DNA from 4 places in the Bradyrhizobium sp. 521_C7_N1_3 genome. Region 1 is predicted to be linked to each of the others. Evidence: riboswitches for the same ligand, from Rfam matches in the RefSeq annotation. Region 1 holds a riboswitch; each other region holds the start of a gene.
What was found. Region 1 has a riboswitch for cobalamin ahead of AB7008_RS06960 (hypothetical protein). Riboswitches for the same ligand answer to the same signal wherever they lie in the genome.
Positions count from the first base shown of each region.

Region 2: another riboswitch for cobalamin. It lies ahead of AB7008_RS18875 (energy-coupling factor ABC transporter permease); the one in region 1 lies ahead of AB7008_RS06960 (hypothetical protein).
Region 3: another riboswitch for cobalamin. It lies ahead of AB7008_RS27525 (TonB-dependent receptor plug domain-containing protein); the one in region 1 lies ahead of AB7008_RS06960 (hypothetical protein).
Region 4: another riboswitch for cobalamin. It lies ahead of AB7008_RS18895 (TonB-dependent receptor); the one in region 1 lies ahead of AB7008_RS06960 (hypothetical protein).

Region 1 covers NZ_CP197232.1:1,506,856-1,510,313, forward strand. The annotation lists gene AB7008_RS06955 (hypothetical protein) at 1-946, shown strand, start outside; gene AB7008_RS06960 (hypothetical protein) at 1,348-1,794, opposite strand; cobalamin riboswitch at 2,171-2,372, opposite strand; gene AB7008_RS06965 (transposase) at 2,610-2,732, opposite strand; gene AB7008_RS06970 (SbcC/MukB-like Walker B domain-containing protein) at 3,133-3,458, shown strand, end outside.
Region 2 covers NZ_CP197232.1:4,115,419-4,118,876, forward strand. The annotation lists gene AB7008_RS18865 (cobyrinate a,c-diamide synthase) at 1-644, shown strand, start outside; gene cobA (uroporphyrinogen-III C-methyltransferase) at 641-1,372, shown strand; cobalamin riboswitch at 1,418-1,635, shown strand; gene AB7008_RS18875 (energy-coupling factor ABC transporter permease) at 1,673-2,350, shown strand; gene cobF (precorrin-6A synthase (deacetylating)) at 2,393-3,142, shown strand; gene cobT (nicotinate-nucleotide--dimethylbenzimidazole phosphoribosyltransferase) at 3,153-3,458, shown strand, end outside.
Region 3 covers NZ_CP197232.1:5,911,526-5,914,983, reverse strand. The annotation lists gene AB7008_RS27550 (adenylate/guanylate cyclase domain-containing protein) at 1-249, shown strand, start outside; gene AB7008_RS27545 (hypothetical protein) at 376-552, shown strand; gene AB7008_RS27540 (hypothetical protein) at 705-917, shown strand; gene AB7008_RS27535 (hypothetical protein) at 1,020-1,277, shown strand; gene AB7008_RS27530 (hypothetical protein) at 1,406-1,627, shown strand; cobalamin riboswitch at 1,703-1,916, shown strand; gene AB7008_RS27525 (TonB-dependent receptor plug domain-containing protein) at 2,031-3,458, shown strand, end outside.
Region 4 covers NZ_CP197232.1:4,118,909-4,122,366, forward strand. The annotation lists gene cobT (nicotinate-nucleotide--dimethylbenzimidazole phosphoribosyltransferase) at 1-715, shown strand, start outside; gene AB7008_RS18890 (histidine phosphatase family protein) at 722-1,294, opposite strand; cobalamin riboswitch at 1,366-1,567, shown strand; gene AB7008_RS18895 (TonB-dependent receptor) at 1,683-3,458, shown strand, end outside.

The sequences.
Region 1 (3,458 bases):
CGGTCTTATCCGCCTTCGCCAGGGCAGCTTGGTTTCTGATCATTTTTTGGACCGCCTCGATGGCCGCGCTTCTATTTATGCATCTTCGGTATGGATTGCTGGAACGAAGGGCGGATCCCCAGATCCAACAGATAGCCGGGAATGCCGAGGCAAGTGCAGGCAACCGCCAAGCATTCACAGAGGCGGCCATCTGATGTGGTACAAGATCGGGAAGGATATCATCGTCCGGAGCGAAAACGCAGCCAAGCCGGAAACACAGAGTTGGGCCTATCTTAAGAAGCTGATCTCGCGTCTCGAGCCAATTCATTCCAGCTTCGACTTTGGCTGCGGCAAACTGCGTTACGAACGGGCAATAGCCAAAACCACCGGCGAACTTGCGTTGGTGGATTCGGAAGTGCAGCTTTCAAGGGGTCAAATGATCCGCGGTCGTTCGACCACCATCCGCGATTACGTCGGCAAATCAAATCACGTCCACGCCCTCACCGTGGGTCAGTTTGCCTCCCATGACCGGAGATACGACCGCGGCTTCTGCATAAACGTTCTTTCTGTGATCCCATCGGCAAGCGTGAGACTTGGCATCGTTCAACTGATGAGAGCTAAGCTAAAGCCAAACGGCACTTGCTTGTTTGTGACGCTCTATCGCAATTCTGATTTTACAAGGATGCAGAATCTCCCGAATTGTCAACCATACGGCAACGGCTTCCTCATGGACTCGCTTAGGGGCCATTCCTTCTACGGCCTCATCCCGCCGGACGATCTCGCCGGATTGGTTAAGCGTGCAGGCTTCTCGGTCGAGTCGATCGTGCTGGATGAAGGCTCCGCATACCTGTGGGCCCGAACTCCGGACGGGCGACCTGGACCGATCAATTTCGAAATCCGTGAAACTGCGGAGAACTTTCAGATTCGATCTCAGCCAAGCGTGAGCAACCGCAGCTCGGCAAGGTAGACCAGGCCGGCAGAGACGGCGCTTGGATCCTGAGCAGCAGCCGCGGGGGCTCAAGTCACATCGACGACCTGTCCCGCTTAGGTTCGTCTGCTTCCGATAGTCGGCGATCTGCTGTCTGTAGTGGCCGATGCTCGGCGCATCCGGAGCCACGTCGCTCTTCCAATCGACGACCGCGTCGATGGCGCCGGCCTCGTCGAACGCGATCGCGTCAACCTGTCCGGAGAGCAGGACCTTGCCGCCTTCGTGAGTCTGGCTTCCGAACAACGGGAGCTCGGGGGCGAGACGCGGTCGCGGCGTCACGACGTCCGGAAGAGCGAGCGTCCGCAGCACCGTGGCGGTCAGTTCGACGGCGCTGATGCCCATCTTCGGATCCTCCGCCGGTTCGTGCCCCATCTGCCGGATCAGTTCCGCAGCCCGCGTTTCAAGTCCGCCCTGGCGTCGCAGGCTTCTCCGGTCAGCACCTCCTCGATTAGCTTGTGAAGGATGGTGCCACGCGTCGAACTTCTGAGAACGGCAGCAGGCTCCGCAGCGCCGGTTTCCGGAATTTCCCCGCTTTCGATCTTCGCTTCTGGCTCGTCCACCTGATCAAGTTCGCTCCGGCTCGGGCGACGCCAGATCACGGTCTTGCGCACATCGAAGATAGCGGTCGCCTCGGCGGCGAAGGTCTCGCGGGTCTGCCCGTTCTCTAGCGGCGTGACGTTCCTTTCCTTCGCGGTGCCGACGTCGTTCGGGTTGATCGCCGGGAGACCAGCCAGGCCCAAATCGACGAGCTTTGCCCAGCACTTGTCCGACAGGTCGGCGGAGTGCCTAGGCAGGATCAGCAGGTCGCGCGCCCGGGTCGCGGCCACGTACCAGAGGCGTACGCGCTCGCGCCGCTGCTGCTGCCGCGGTGACGGTGTTGCCCCACGGATTGGCCGAGGAGACAATCACGGATTGAGCAGTTGCGGAGGCTGTGCGGACGCCGATCCCGCTGCGGCGATCGAGGCCAGCACGATTCCTAGCGTCAATGCTGACCCGGACAGCCAGCGCTGTTTGAGCAGGATTGAAGTTGACGCCGAAACTCGCGCCGGCACGGCTACTACGTTTGAAATGAAAACGGTGATGACCACGGGCGAAACAAAAAGCCGTCACGCACATTCGCCGTGAGCGGCAGCCGTTCGCCCCGAATGCGGCAGATCTCGATCGGCTTTGCAACGTCTTGGAGCACCCCGCCCCTGCGTCAGTCCATGACCACGACCGGCAGCAAGGTTTCCTGGCTCGCGGGTTGACGCCTCCGACCACCTTCCCAGGTTCGAACGAACGAACCCAATGGCCCAACTGTCGTCGGCTCGCCGCTTACAGTTGCGGGGGCAGCTTCGGCCTTGTCCGTGAGGACGCACCGTATTCCCTTGATACGCCTTTCGGCGCTACCGATAACCAGACTGAAGGCCCCTCATAACCGAGTCAAGCAAGGGGCGTGAATCGAGTGCTGAGTGACACAACATGTGACAGTTTAGCCCGTCCTATTCGTGAGAGTGCGTTTTTCTAGTCCGATTGATGTGGCCGCACATCTGCTCTGACGAGGCGCACAGGATTGCCTTCGGCTTTTCACCGCCTGACGACCCGTACTTTGCAACGCGCTTGAGGGATAAGTTGGGCGAACGGGGGGCGGACGCCCCGCCGGTCAAGGACTGAGCGGCAGCAGCGCGCCGGGCAAGCCGCGGATCAGGTCGGCTTCGGGACATGCCGCGGCGAACGCAAGGCGAATGCGGCTCGTGGTCTCGACCACACGGGCAGCGAGTTTCAAGAGACTCCGCCTCGACGGCATTTGCGATGTTCGTTTCGATCTTCTCTAGCAAGATCGACCTGATCTGAGGATCGAGGGGCGACTCCGACGTCGAAAGCCCAGCCAAATGTCCCAGCTCTTTGATGCGGCCGTGATGGCCGGCTCGGGTGCCGTTTACATGTCTCAACCGTTCGCACAGTGTATCGAAGCCGGCTTGTCCGCCTATGATCGCCCTGCCTGTCGTGCTGAGCATGTCCGGTGTTAGCCCTGCGAGGTACTTCACGCTGACCCTGAACCGCGCGTCGCGATCTGCAAGGCAGAACGCCATTGCGACGATGGCGTCGAACAGCGCGGAATTCGAGAGGTCATGGTACTCCGCGGGGAGAAGCTTGCGCGCAGCCTGCTTACGGCTAGGGTCAGGGTGAACGAGACCAACCACGAAGTCGAAGGCTTCTTCGTCGGGAATCTCGACGAGAGATTGCTCGAAATCGCGCAAGTCGACGGTCGGAAGGAGCAGATGCGCCAACAGCTTCAGGCCGAACGGCAGCAATTGCTCCAGCAACTTGCTGGATCGGCGGGAGATGTCCGGCGCGCGGAGGATGAGGCACGGCTGTTCGAAGCCATGTTCGCGCAATTCCAGGCCATCCGCGACTCTGGCCTGACCTGCTTTGGATGCGGCGAGGAATTGGCTGCTTTCGATCGCAAGCTGGCGGAAATCGGCAAAAATATCGAAGACGCCAAGCGGAA
Region 2 (3,458 bases), 2.6 Mb from region 1:
TGGGATCGGCAGCAAGCTGGTCGCCGCAACCGGCGGCAAACGGCATGAATGTGACGCCGCCCGGGCAGCGCATTGCGTTGGCCCGCGATGCCGCGTTCTCCTTCATCTATCCGCACATGCTGGAAGCCTGGCGCGCGGCCGGCGCCGAGATCTCGATCTTCTCGCCGCTTGCCGATGAAGCGCCTGACGCGAGCGCCGATGTCTGCTGGCTGCCCGGCGGCTATCCCGAGCTGCACGCGGGGAAGATCGCGGCCAACGCCCGCTTTCGCGGCGGCTTGCGCGCCTTCGCGGACACACGGCCGGTGCACGGCGAATGCGGAGGCTATATGGTGCTGGGAACCGCTCTGACCGATGCCGACGGCATCCGTCATGAGATGACGGGCCTGCTCGGGCTGGAGACGAGCTTTGCCAAGCGCCGCATGCATCTCGGCTATCGTCTCGCTGCGCTCGCCGCGCCGATGCCGGGGCATCAGGTCGGCGCGCGCCTGCGCGGCCACGAGTTCCACTATTCGACGATTGTCGCGCAGCCGGATACGCCGCTCGCGGTCGTGCACGATGCAACAGGCGCGGTCATCGCCGAGACGGGCTCGCGCCGGGGACAAGCCACCGGCACGTTCTTCCATCTGATCGCGGAGGACCGGTGAGCGGTTTTGTCACCTTCATCTCGGCAGGCCCTGGCGACCCCGAGCTCCTCACGGTCAAGGGCGCCGCGCGGCTGCGCGATGCCGATGTCGTGCTCTACGACGACCTCGCCTCGGGCGCGATCCTCGATCTGGCCCGGCCCGGCGCCAATCTCGTCGCGGTCGGGAAGCGGGCAGGGCGGCCCTCCACCAAGCAGCACCACGTCAACCGCCTGCTGGTCGACTATGCCGCGGCCGGCGTCCGCGTGGTGCGGCTGAAATCGGGCGATGCCGGCATCTTTGGCCGGCTCGAGGAGGAGCTGGAGGCGCTGCGCGAAGCCGGCATCGGCTACGAGATCATTCCCGGAATCACCTCGGCCTGTGTCGCCGCCGCGCAAGCCGGCATTCCCCTGACCCGGCGCCACACCTCGCGCCGGGTGCAGTTCGTGACCGGGGCCGATGTGACCGGCGACCTGCCGCAGAATTTGAACTGGGCGGCGCTGGCGGATCCCGAAGCGACCACCGTGGTCTATATGGGCCGGCGCACCTTTCCGGCGCTTGTCGCAAAATTGATCGAGCACGGCCTCACCCCGAGCACTCCGGCCCTGTTCGCCGAATCCCTCGGCCGTCCCGACGAGCGGCTGGTCCGCACCACCATTGCCGAGCTGGCCGAACAGCTTGCGCGGGGCGGCGCTGCCTCGACGGCCGCCGTGATCCTGTTCGGCGCGCTGGCGGGCGATTATCCGTCATGACCGTCCCGGCCGCCCTTCGCCCCTTGACGCCCGGCTGGCGAAAGGGGCACACAGGAGACGCATGGTGCTCGAGGCGGCGCAAACCGCCGGAGCATAATCGGGAATGGGGGTGGGCGGACAGTTGCGCCGCCCAAAACCCCAGCCGCCCCCGCGACTGTAAGCGGTGAGGGGCTCCGATCAGCCACTGGGCCGCGAGGCCCGGGAAGGCCGGAGAACCCCAGTGAACCGCGAGCCAGGAGACCGGCCGTGCATGTTTTGTGGCCAAGGCCGTCGGGTGTGACGGCAGGAAGGAACTGAACCATGCATATCGAACCCGGAGTCGTATCGGGCGCCAAGCTCGTGTTGAGTTACGCAACCGGCATCGCCGTCGGCGGCGTTGCGCTGAAGCTCGCGGTCGAGACCGTGCGCGAGCAGGGCATCACGTCGTTCGCGGCGCGGACGCTCGCCACCACGGGCCTCGTGTTCGTCTTCTTCGAGATCCTGCCGCATTTCCCGGTCGGCGTCTCCGAGGTGCACTTCATCCTCGGCTCGACCTTGTTCCTGCTGTTTGGGGCAGCGCCTGCGGCCTTCGGCCTCGCGTTCGGCCTGCTGTTCCAGGGCGTGTTCTTCGAGCCACCCGACCTGCCGCAATACGGCATGAACGTCACCACGCTGCTGGTGCCGCTGTTCGCGATCCAGGCGATCGCCACGCGGATCATTGCCCGCAACACCGCCTATGTCGATCTCAGCTATCGCCAGGCGCTGGCGCTGTCGACCACGTATCAGGCCGGGGTCATCGCCTGGGTCGCGTTCTGGGCGCTCTATGGCTCGGGCTTCGGTGCGACCAACCTCGTCAATATCGCGACCTTCGCGGCCTCCTACGCACTCGTCATCGTGATCGAGCCGCTGGCCGATCTCGCCGTGCTGGCGCTGGCGAAATCGCTGCGCGGCGTCACCGCGCCCGGCCTCGTCACGCCGCGCCTGCACAACGCGGCTTAAGAGACAAAGGGGGCGGCCGTCACGGCCGCCCCTGCACGCGCGATGCTCACGCTCTCCCTGATAGGCATCGGTTGCGGCGATCCGGAGCAGCTCACACGCGCCGCCGTTCAAGCCATCAACGCGGCCGATCTCATCCTGATCCCGCGCAAGGGGACGGCGAAGTCCGATCTCGCAGATCTCAGGCGGACGATCTGCGCGGATGTGCTCACCAATCAAACGACGCGCATTGCCGAGTTCGACCTTCCCGTGCGCGATGCCGGTGAAGCGGACTATCACAAGGGCGTGGACGATTGGCACGACGCCGTGGCCGCGGCCTGGTCGCAGACGATCGCGAGCCAGCTCGGTGATGACGGCAAGGTCGCGCTGCTGATCTGGGGCGATCCCTCACTGTATGATTCCTCGCTGCGCATTGCGCGCCGGCTCGATCCCTTGCCTGATATCGAGGTCGTGCCCGGCATCACCTCGATCCAGGCGTTGTGCGCGGCGCATGCGCTGCCGCTCAACGACATCGGCGAGCCCTTCCTGGTTACGACGGGGCGCCGCTTGCGCGAAGGCGGCTGGCCGCAGGGCGTCGACACCGTGGTGGTGATGCTCGACGGCGGCACGGCATTCCAGTCGCTCGATCCGGCGGGACTGCACATCTGGTGGGGCGCCTATCTCGGCATGCCCGATCAGATCGTGATGTCGGGCGCTCTGGCCGAGATCGGCCCGCACATCGTCGCTGCGCGACAGGATGCGCGCGAACGGCATGGCTGGATCATGGACAGCTACATTCTCAAGCGCAGGCCGTAAGCGAGGCAGCATGCTCCCCGATTGGGTCACCCGGAAATGCCCCGATGTCTCCGCCGTCCATCGCGACGCGGCGCTCGCGCGTCAGGCGCAACTCACAAAACCGGCCGGCGCGCTCGGCCGGCTGGAGCAGCTTGCGGTCGAGCTCGCGGGCCTGCAGGCGACCGAGCAGCCGCGCGCTGCGCGGGTGCCGATCATCGTCTTCGCCGGTGATCACGGCATCGTCGCGCAGGGCGTGTCGGCCTATCCGCAAGGAGTGACCATCGCGATGATGGCGAATTTTGCCTCGGGCGGTGCCGCGATCTCGGTGCTGGCGCGT
Region 3 (3,458 bases), 4.4 Mb from region 1:
ATTTTCGAGGTGATGAGCAAGGCGCACGGGCTCAGCGTCCCGCAGCAGAGCCTGCGCACGCATTATGCCGAAGGCCTCGCCGCCTATCGCGCCCGGCGCTTCGACGAGGCTCGCGCCGCCTTCAACACGGCGCTCGAAGCCGTGCCCGGCGACGGTCCCTCGCGCACGCTGCTCGGCCGCATCGCGCAGTTCGAGGCCAATCCGCCGGACGCCAATTGGGACGGCGCATGGCGGCTCGAGCAGAAATAGTCGTCCGTGCCGGGCCGGCACCGCCCTTGCCGGAAAAAACGCTTCTACTTGATAACGATGTTCGCAGTGACCTAATTCCCGGGCTTAGGTTAGTCGTCCCTTGAGGCGTTTGATGGGGACACGCCGATGACAGAACTTCAGGACAGGCTGGAACGGTTCGAGACGCTCACCGCCGAATGCGAGCTGATCGCCAAGCTCGCGACCGACAGCACCAAGCGCGAGTTCTATCTGAAACTCTCGGAGCAATACCGTCAGTTGGCGGTTGATATGCGGAAGGTGATCGCGACCAAAGCCGCGGCCTGACGCCGACCGCAAGCCGTTCTTAATGTTTGGCGCGCATCTTCCGGGATGCGGGCGTCGCGATCCATGATTGCTCGCGGTGGGAATGCCGAGATCCGTTGCTGTGCAGCGCACCTCGCCGACGTCGCTTTGCCGCTCCCTACCAGGGCAATCCCATGCGCCTTGTTGCAGTCCTCATCTTCGCGCTCATGATGGCCGCCTGCAATCAGGAGCAGGACATCACCGGCTCGACCCCGGTCTGTGCGATGCGGAGCTACAGCTCCTACAATCCCCGCGACATGAACCAGTGCGTTGCCGCCTGCAAGGCGTGCGACCACGGCAACACCGTCACCTGCACCACGTCATGCACCCTCAAGGGCGCCCACTGAGCGGCGGCGCTGCCTGGAGCTAGGGGGGACGGTGCTCGGGCACCGGAACGATTCACATGGGTCAGTCATTGAAGGGGCAGGCAGGACGCGGAGTCCTATGGAATGGGTATGCTCGATCCCGGTCGGTTCCTGGTGTCGTGCTCGCATTGCGATGCATGGCCGATGGCGGCCAACGTCAAACGTTCGAGCTGGTCTTCGTCGCCGCACGAGGTCCGCTTCGTATGCCCGCGCTGTCGCCGCGAGGAGACCGCCATCATCTCGGCCTCCGGTGAGCTGACCCCGATCCGGCGCAGCGACGCCCCGCTGCGCGACGTCGGCGCGGCCTGGGCTCAGGCCCAGCGGCCAAGAGGGCGGGCGTAACCCGCCTGTCACAGAACCAAGAGATTGGGCGCAATCAGCTCTGCGCAACACCTTGCGCGGTCCGTTTTTGGAACCCGGCCTAGGCCGACGCGTTTCCGCTCCGACATCAACGCATCGAGGCCCTGCGAATGATCAGCGAGCATTTCGACACCCGCACCCGGATCAACATGAAGCTGGCGCTGGATCGGGTCTGCCGCAATCGCCCAATCGGTGAGGACCATTGCTTTCGCAGGTCCGTTGCCGAGAACATCATCCGCTGCGCGCTCACGGGCCGCACCGGCATCGGCCAGCTCGTCGATGCCGGCGAGCGGGCGGTGATCAGGACGCATTCGGAACGGGAGCCGGCCTGATTGCGCCGGCTCAATCTCCGGTGCGGTGCTTTGACCGTGATGCAACCGGCCGATTGACTCTCCGCTTGCCCGCCCCCTAGATTGGCCGGTGACGGTTCTCCTCACGGAGATCAAAAGGGAACGTGGTGCGAGATTTTCCCGATACCGGGATATTCTCAACGCCACGGCTGCCCCCGCAACTGTAAGCGGTGAATCTTTCGTCATATGCCACTGGGAATCTCGGTCCTGGGAAGGCGACGTAAGGTAACGACCCGCGAGCCAGGAGACCTGCCGTCAGCCGTGGTCACACGCGAAGATGTCGGTCGGGGAGTACAGACATTAGCTTCACCGGAGCAATCGAACGCTCCGCCGTGAAACATCGTTCGCTGTGACGTGCCACTGACGTCATACCGAGGTTACAAGAGTGTCCCGTATTGTCTTTGCCGCCAGGCGCTTCCGCGCCGGCCTTGTCGTGCTCGTTTCCCTGTCTTCGCTCGATCTGTCCATTGCCCAGGCCCAGCAATCGGCATCGCCCGATCTGCTGCCGCCGGTCGAGGTCGCGCCGACCGCGCGTGCGGCCAAGCCGCAAGTCGCGCGGCTTGCGCCCGACAAGCCCGAGCGGCGCTTCGCTCGGGTCCCTAAGCCCGAGCTGGTGCCGGCGTCGCCCCCGGTTGCCGGGGTATCCGCGGCCAACCTGTTTCCGACGGTCGTCGTCAGCCCGACGGGCGTTGTCACGCCGACCAATCTGGTTGCGAGCTCGGTGACGGTTCTGACCGCCAGAGACATCGAGCGCGATCAGCGCCGGACCGCATCCGATGCGCTGAGCGTGGTTCCTGGCTTGAACCTCGTGCAGACCGGCGGTCCCGGCGGACAGACGTCGATCTTCATGCGCGGAACGAATTCCAACCACACCAAGGTCCTGATCGACGGCATCGACGTCAGCGATCCCGGCAACCCGAACCGTTCGTTTGATTTCGGCCAGTTGCTCACCTCCGATATTCAGCAGATCGAAGTCCTGCGCGGTCCGCAGGGCGGTCTCTACGGCGCAGACGCGCTGGGGGGCGTGATCTCCATCGTGACGAAGAAGGGCGACGGTCCCGCCCGCGCGACCGGCTCGGTCGAGGGAGGCTCGTTCGGAACGTTCAATCAAACCGCAGGCCTGAGCGGTTCACAGGACCACTTCAACTATGCCTTCAACGTTGCGCATTTCCACGCGAACGACGTGCCGGTGACGCCGGTCGAATTGCTGCCGCCGGGGCAGAAGGCGATCGGCAACAACTACGACAACATGACTTATTCGACGAAGCTTGGCGCCGAATTGAGCGAACGCCTGACGCTCAACGGCGTGGCGCGGTACACTGACGCCACCCTCCGCTTTACCGGAGACACCTTCGATCTCGTCACATTCGCGAGCTTTCCCGCGGCCGCGCAAAGCACGCAGACGGTGCACCAGCTCTTCACGCGCGGGGAGGCGGTCTGGTCTGCTCTCGACGACCGGATGACGAGCTATTTCGGCGTCAACTACACCAACCACTGGAACTACAACATCTCGCCCGGCAACGCGATGGCCACGATCACGACCGGCGACCGCGTCAAGTATGATTGGCACACCACGACCCAGCTCGCGCCCAACAGCAATGTCATCCTTGGCGCGGAGCATGAGACCGAAACACTGCAAACGGCGATGCTCTCGGCGCAAAACGTCAACAAGGCCGGCTATATGGAGCTGCAGTCCCAGTTCCGGGATCGCGTCTTCTTCACGGCCAACGTCCGGCAGGACGACAACGAGCGGTTTGGAGAGCATCCGACCTTTCGTCTGGCGTCTGCCGTGATCGTGCCGGTCACGGATACG
Region 4 (3,458 bases), 2.6 Mb from region 1:
CGGCACGCTGGCGCAGGAGGCGATGGCAGGAATCGTCACCGACAAGCCGCGCCAGGGCACGCGCGACTTCAGCGTGGAAGCCGCGCTCACCCCCGCGGAGCTGGCATTCGCCTTCGAATGCGGTCAGCGCGCAGTCGCGCGCGCAGACGCAGGCAGGCCCGATCTCCTGATCTTCGGCGAGATGGGCATCGGCAATACCACGACGTCGGCGGCGATTGCGGCGAGCCTGCTTGGCATCAGTGCCGAGGAGATCGCGGGCAGCGGTACCGGCGTCGACGCGGCCGGCCGCGCGCACAAGGCGGGCGTGATCGACGCTGCGATCGCGCGGCATGGCGTTGCGGGCGCTTCGCCGGAAAAGATCCTGTGCGGCGTCGGCGGCCTCGAAATCGCGGCGATCTGCGGCGCCATCATTGCGGCTGCGCAAGCCCGCATTCCCGTGTTGATCGATGGCTTCATCGTATCGGTGGCCGCGCTGGCCGCGGTGCGGCTGAACCCGTCGTGCCAGCCATTCCTGCTGCCGTCGCATCAATCGGCGGAGCAGGGGCATCGGCTGGTGCTGCGTGCGCTGAACGTGCAGCCGTTGATCAGCCTCGATCTCAGGCTTGGCGAAGGATCGGGTGCGGCCATCGCGCTGCCGCTGGTGCGGCTCGCGTGCAGCCTTCACAACGGCATGGCGACCTTCGCGCAGGCCAACGTGCCGGATCGCCCGGCCTGACCCGGCTCAAGCCGCGCGCTGATTGACCGCGACGACGCGCCAGCCCGTGGCGAGCCGGTCGATCCGGGTCAGTGACAACGGATCGACCACGAAGCGCAGGGCCGTTTGTGGGGTCAGATCCAGCGCAATGCAGAGCGCGGCGCGGATCGTGCCGGAATGCACGACGAGCGTTGCCGAGCCGGCGCCGATTTGCGCGAGGCCCAGCCGGACGCGCGCGACCTGATCCTCGAAACTTTCGCCGCCCGGCGGCCGCCCGTGCGCCGGATCGCTCCAGAACTGCGCATAGGCTTCGCCGCCGGTCGCGGCGAGCTCGTCATGCCGCCGGCCGGTCCAGTCGCCGAAATCCTGCTCGCCGAATTCGGGCACCAGCGCGGGTTCAAGTCCCAGCGCGCGCGCCGTCTCGACCGTGCGTCGCGCCGGGCTCGCAAAGCTCGCAGCATCTGGCGGGAGCCTCCGCTGCAACGCCTCCAGTTGCACGCGATTGCCGAGATCGGCGGGCGCGTCGGCTGCGTGGATCGTCCCCTTGACGCCGTCGACGGGCGCATGCCGTATCAGCCAGAGGAAGGTCTCGCCTTCCATGCCTATCTCCAAGGAAGTTGGTCGCTGTGGTAATATCGTCGCACCGGCACATTGACTCTGTCTTGTCGGTAATCCTAGATGGCTTTGACGGTTTCCCCGAGTGGGGATGAAAAGGGAATGCGGTGCGGGGGTTTTGTCCCCAATGCCGCGGCTGCCCCCGCAACTGTAAGCGGCGAATCTTGCGTCACGAGCCACTGGGTATCTCGGTCCCGGGAAGGCGATGCAAGGTACTGACCCGCGAGCCAGGAGACCTGCCGTCAGCCGTGGTCACACGCGAAGATGTCGGTCGGGGAGTACAGACATTCGGCTTCATCGGAAGGCTGAAAGGCCGAAGGTGGGACCTTGTTCGCTGTGACGTGCCACTGACGTCATACCGAGGTCCCGAACTGTGTCTTCCATTCGTCTTGTACGACCGCGTTGCTTCCTGCTCGCCTCCGCCGCACTCACATCCTTTGCCACTCTCGATCTGCCTGCCGCCGTGGCGCAGCAGGCTCGCGAACCGCTGCCGCCTGTCGAGGTGTCGCCCGCCCAATCCCGCAAGCAGGCGAGGCCAGCAGGCCGGGAAGGGCAAACCGCTCGCCGCGCGTCATCGCGCAGATCCGCGGCCGCGGCGACAGCAGCGCCAAAGCCCGCCGCGGCGAGCGCGGGAGTGCAGACACCCCTCAATACGAATGTTGTGGCTGAAAGCGCCTCGCGGCTCGGCCTGACCGTACGGCAGATACCCGCGACCGTCGAGGTGATCTCGGCCGAGACCATGCGCGAGCAGGGTTATCGCACCGTGTCCGAGGTAGCGCAGGGCGCTGTCGGCGTCACCTCCGGCGACAATCCGGCCGAGCCCGCGGCCTTCTCCATGCGTGGCTTCACCAACAGCCAGATCAACATGCTCTACAACGGCATCAAGATCGGTCCGCAGAACATGACCTCGCGGATCACGGATACGGCCAATCTCGCAGCCGTGGAATTTCTGAAGGGCCCGGCCTCGCTGATCTCGGGTGAGGGGGCGGCCGGCGGGTCGATCAACCTCGTCACCAAGCAGCCGCACACCGGGGCGATCCGGAACGAGGCGGATTTCTCCTGGGATTCGCTCAACTCGTTCGGCGTCCATTACGGCTCGGGCGGCAGCACCAATGTGCAGGGCCTCGACTACCGCTTCGACATCAGCCGCGCCTCGCTCAACGGCTTTGCCGACGACACCAATACCAGGACGCTGGATGTGTCTGGCCAACTCAATTACCGCATCTCCGACAGCCTCAAGATCTGGGGCGCGATCGAGTACCGGGAAGATCGCTCGAAGGCCTATTGGGGCGCACCGCTGGTACCGATCGCCTTCAGCGGCTCGCATGCGACGAGCGGCATTGTTTCGGGCAACTACTTCAACAGGACCGACCTTGGCGCCGTCACGATCGACGACCGCACCTTCAACACCAATTACAACGTCCTCGATAACCGCAACGTCGCGCAGGAGGTGTGGCTGCGCGGTGGCTTCGAGCTGAAGCTGGCGCCTGACCTGACGCTGAAGAGTCAGGCCTATGGTTACGGCGCAGAGCGCACGTGGTTCAACAACGAGATCGAGGCGTTCGACTCCGTCAAGAACCAGGTGTATCGCGAGCGCTTCTATGTCGCGCACAGCCAGCGCCTCGTCGGCAACATCACGGACCTCATCTGGGATGCCAATATCGCAGGCTTCGACAACCGCATGGCAACGACGTTCTCGTCGAGTTACCTCGACTTTGTGAGGCCGGGCGCGGCGAACTTCCCGAACGATTTTGTCTCGCTGGTCGATCCTGATCGCGGCTTTTACGGCGATCTCACGACCAAGCAGCAGACCGCGCGCATCAATAACGAGGCGCTGTCGTTCGAGGACCGGCTGAAGCTCACGCGGACCTTCGCGTTGATTGGCGGCCTGCGCGTCGAGCATATCGGGCTTGACCGTAACTCGACTGACCAGAACGGTCTGGTGAACGCGAATTTCCCGTTCACGAAGGACTGGGCGCCCGTCACCGGCCGTATCGGCTACACGTGGGACGCCGTCCCCGGCTTAACCTTCTTCAGCCAGTACGCCACCGGCGCCGACATCTCGGCCAACAACATCTTCCTGCTTGCTCCGACCCAGAACCTGGACCTGACCACCGCGCGCACATACGAGACCGGCGTCAAGCATCTG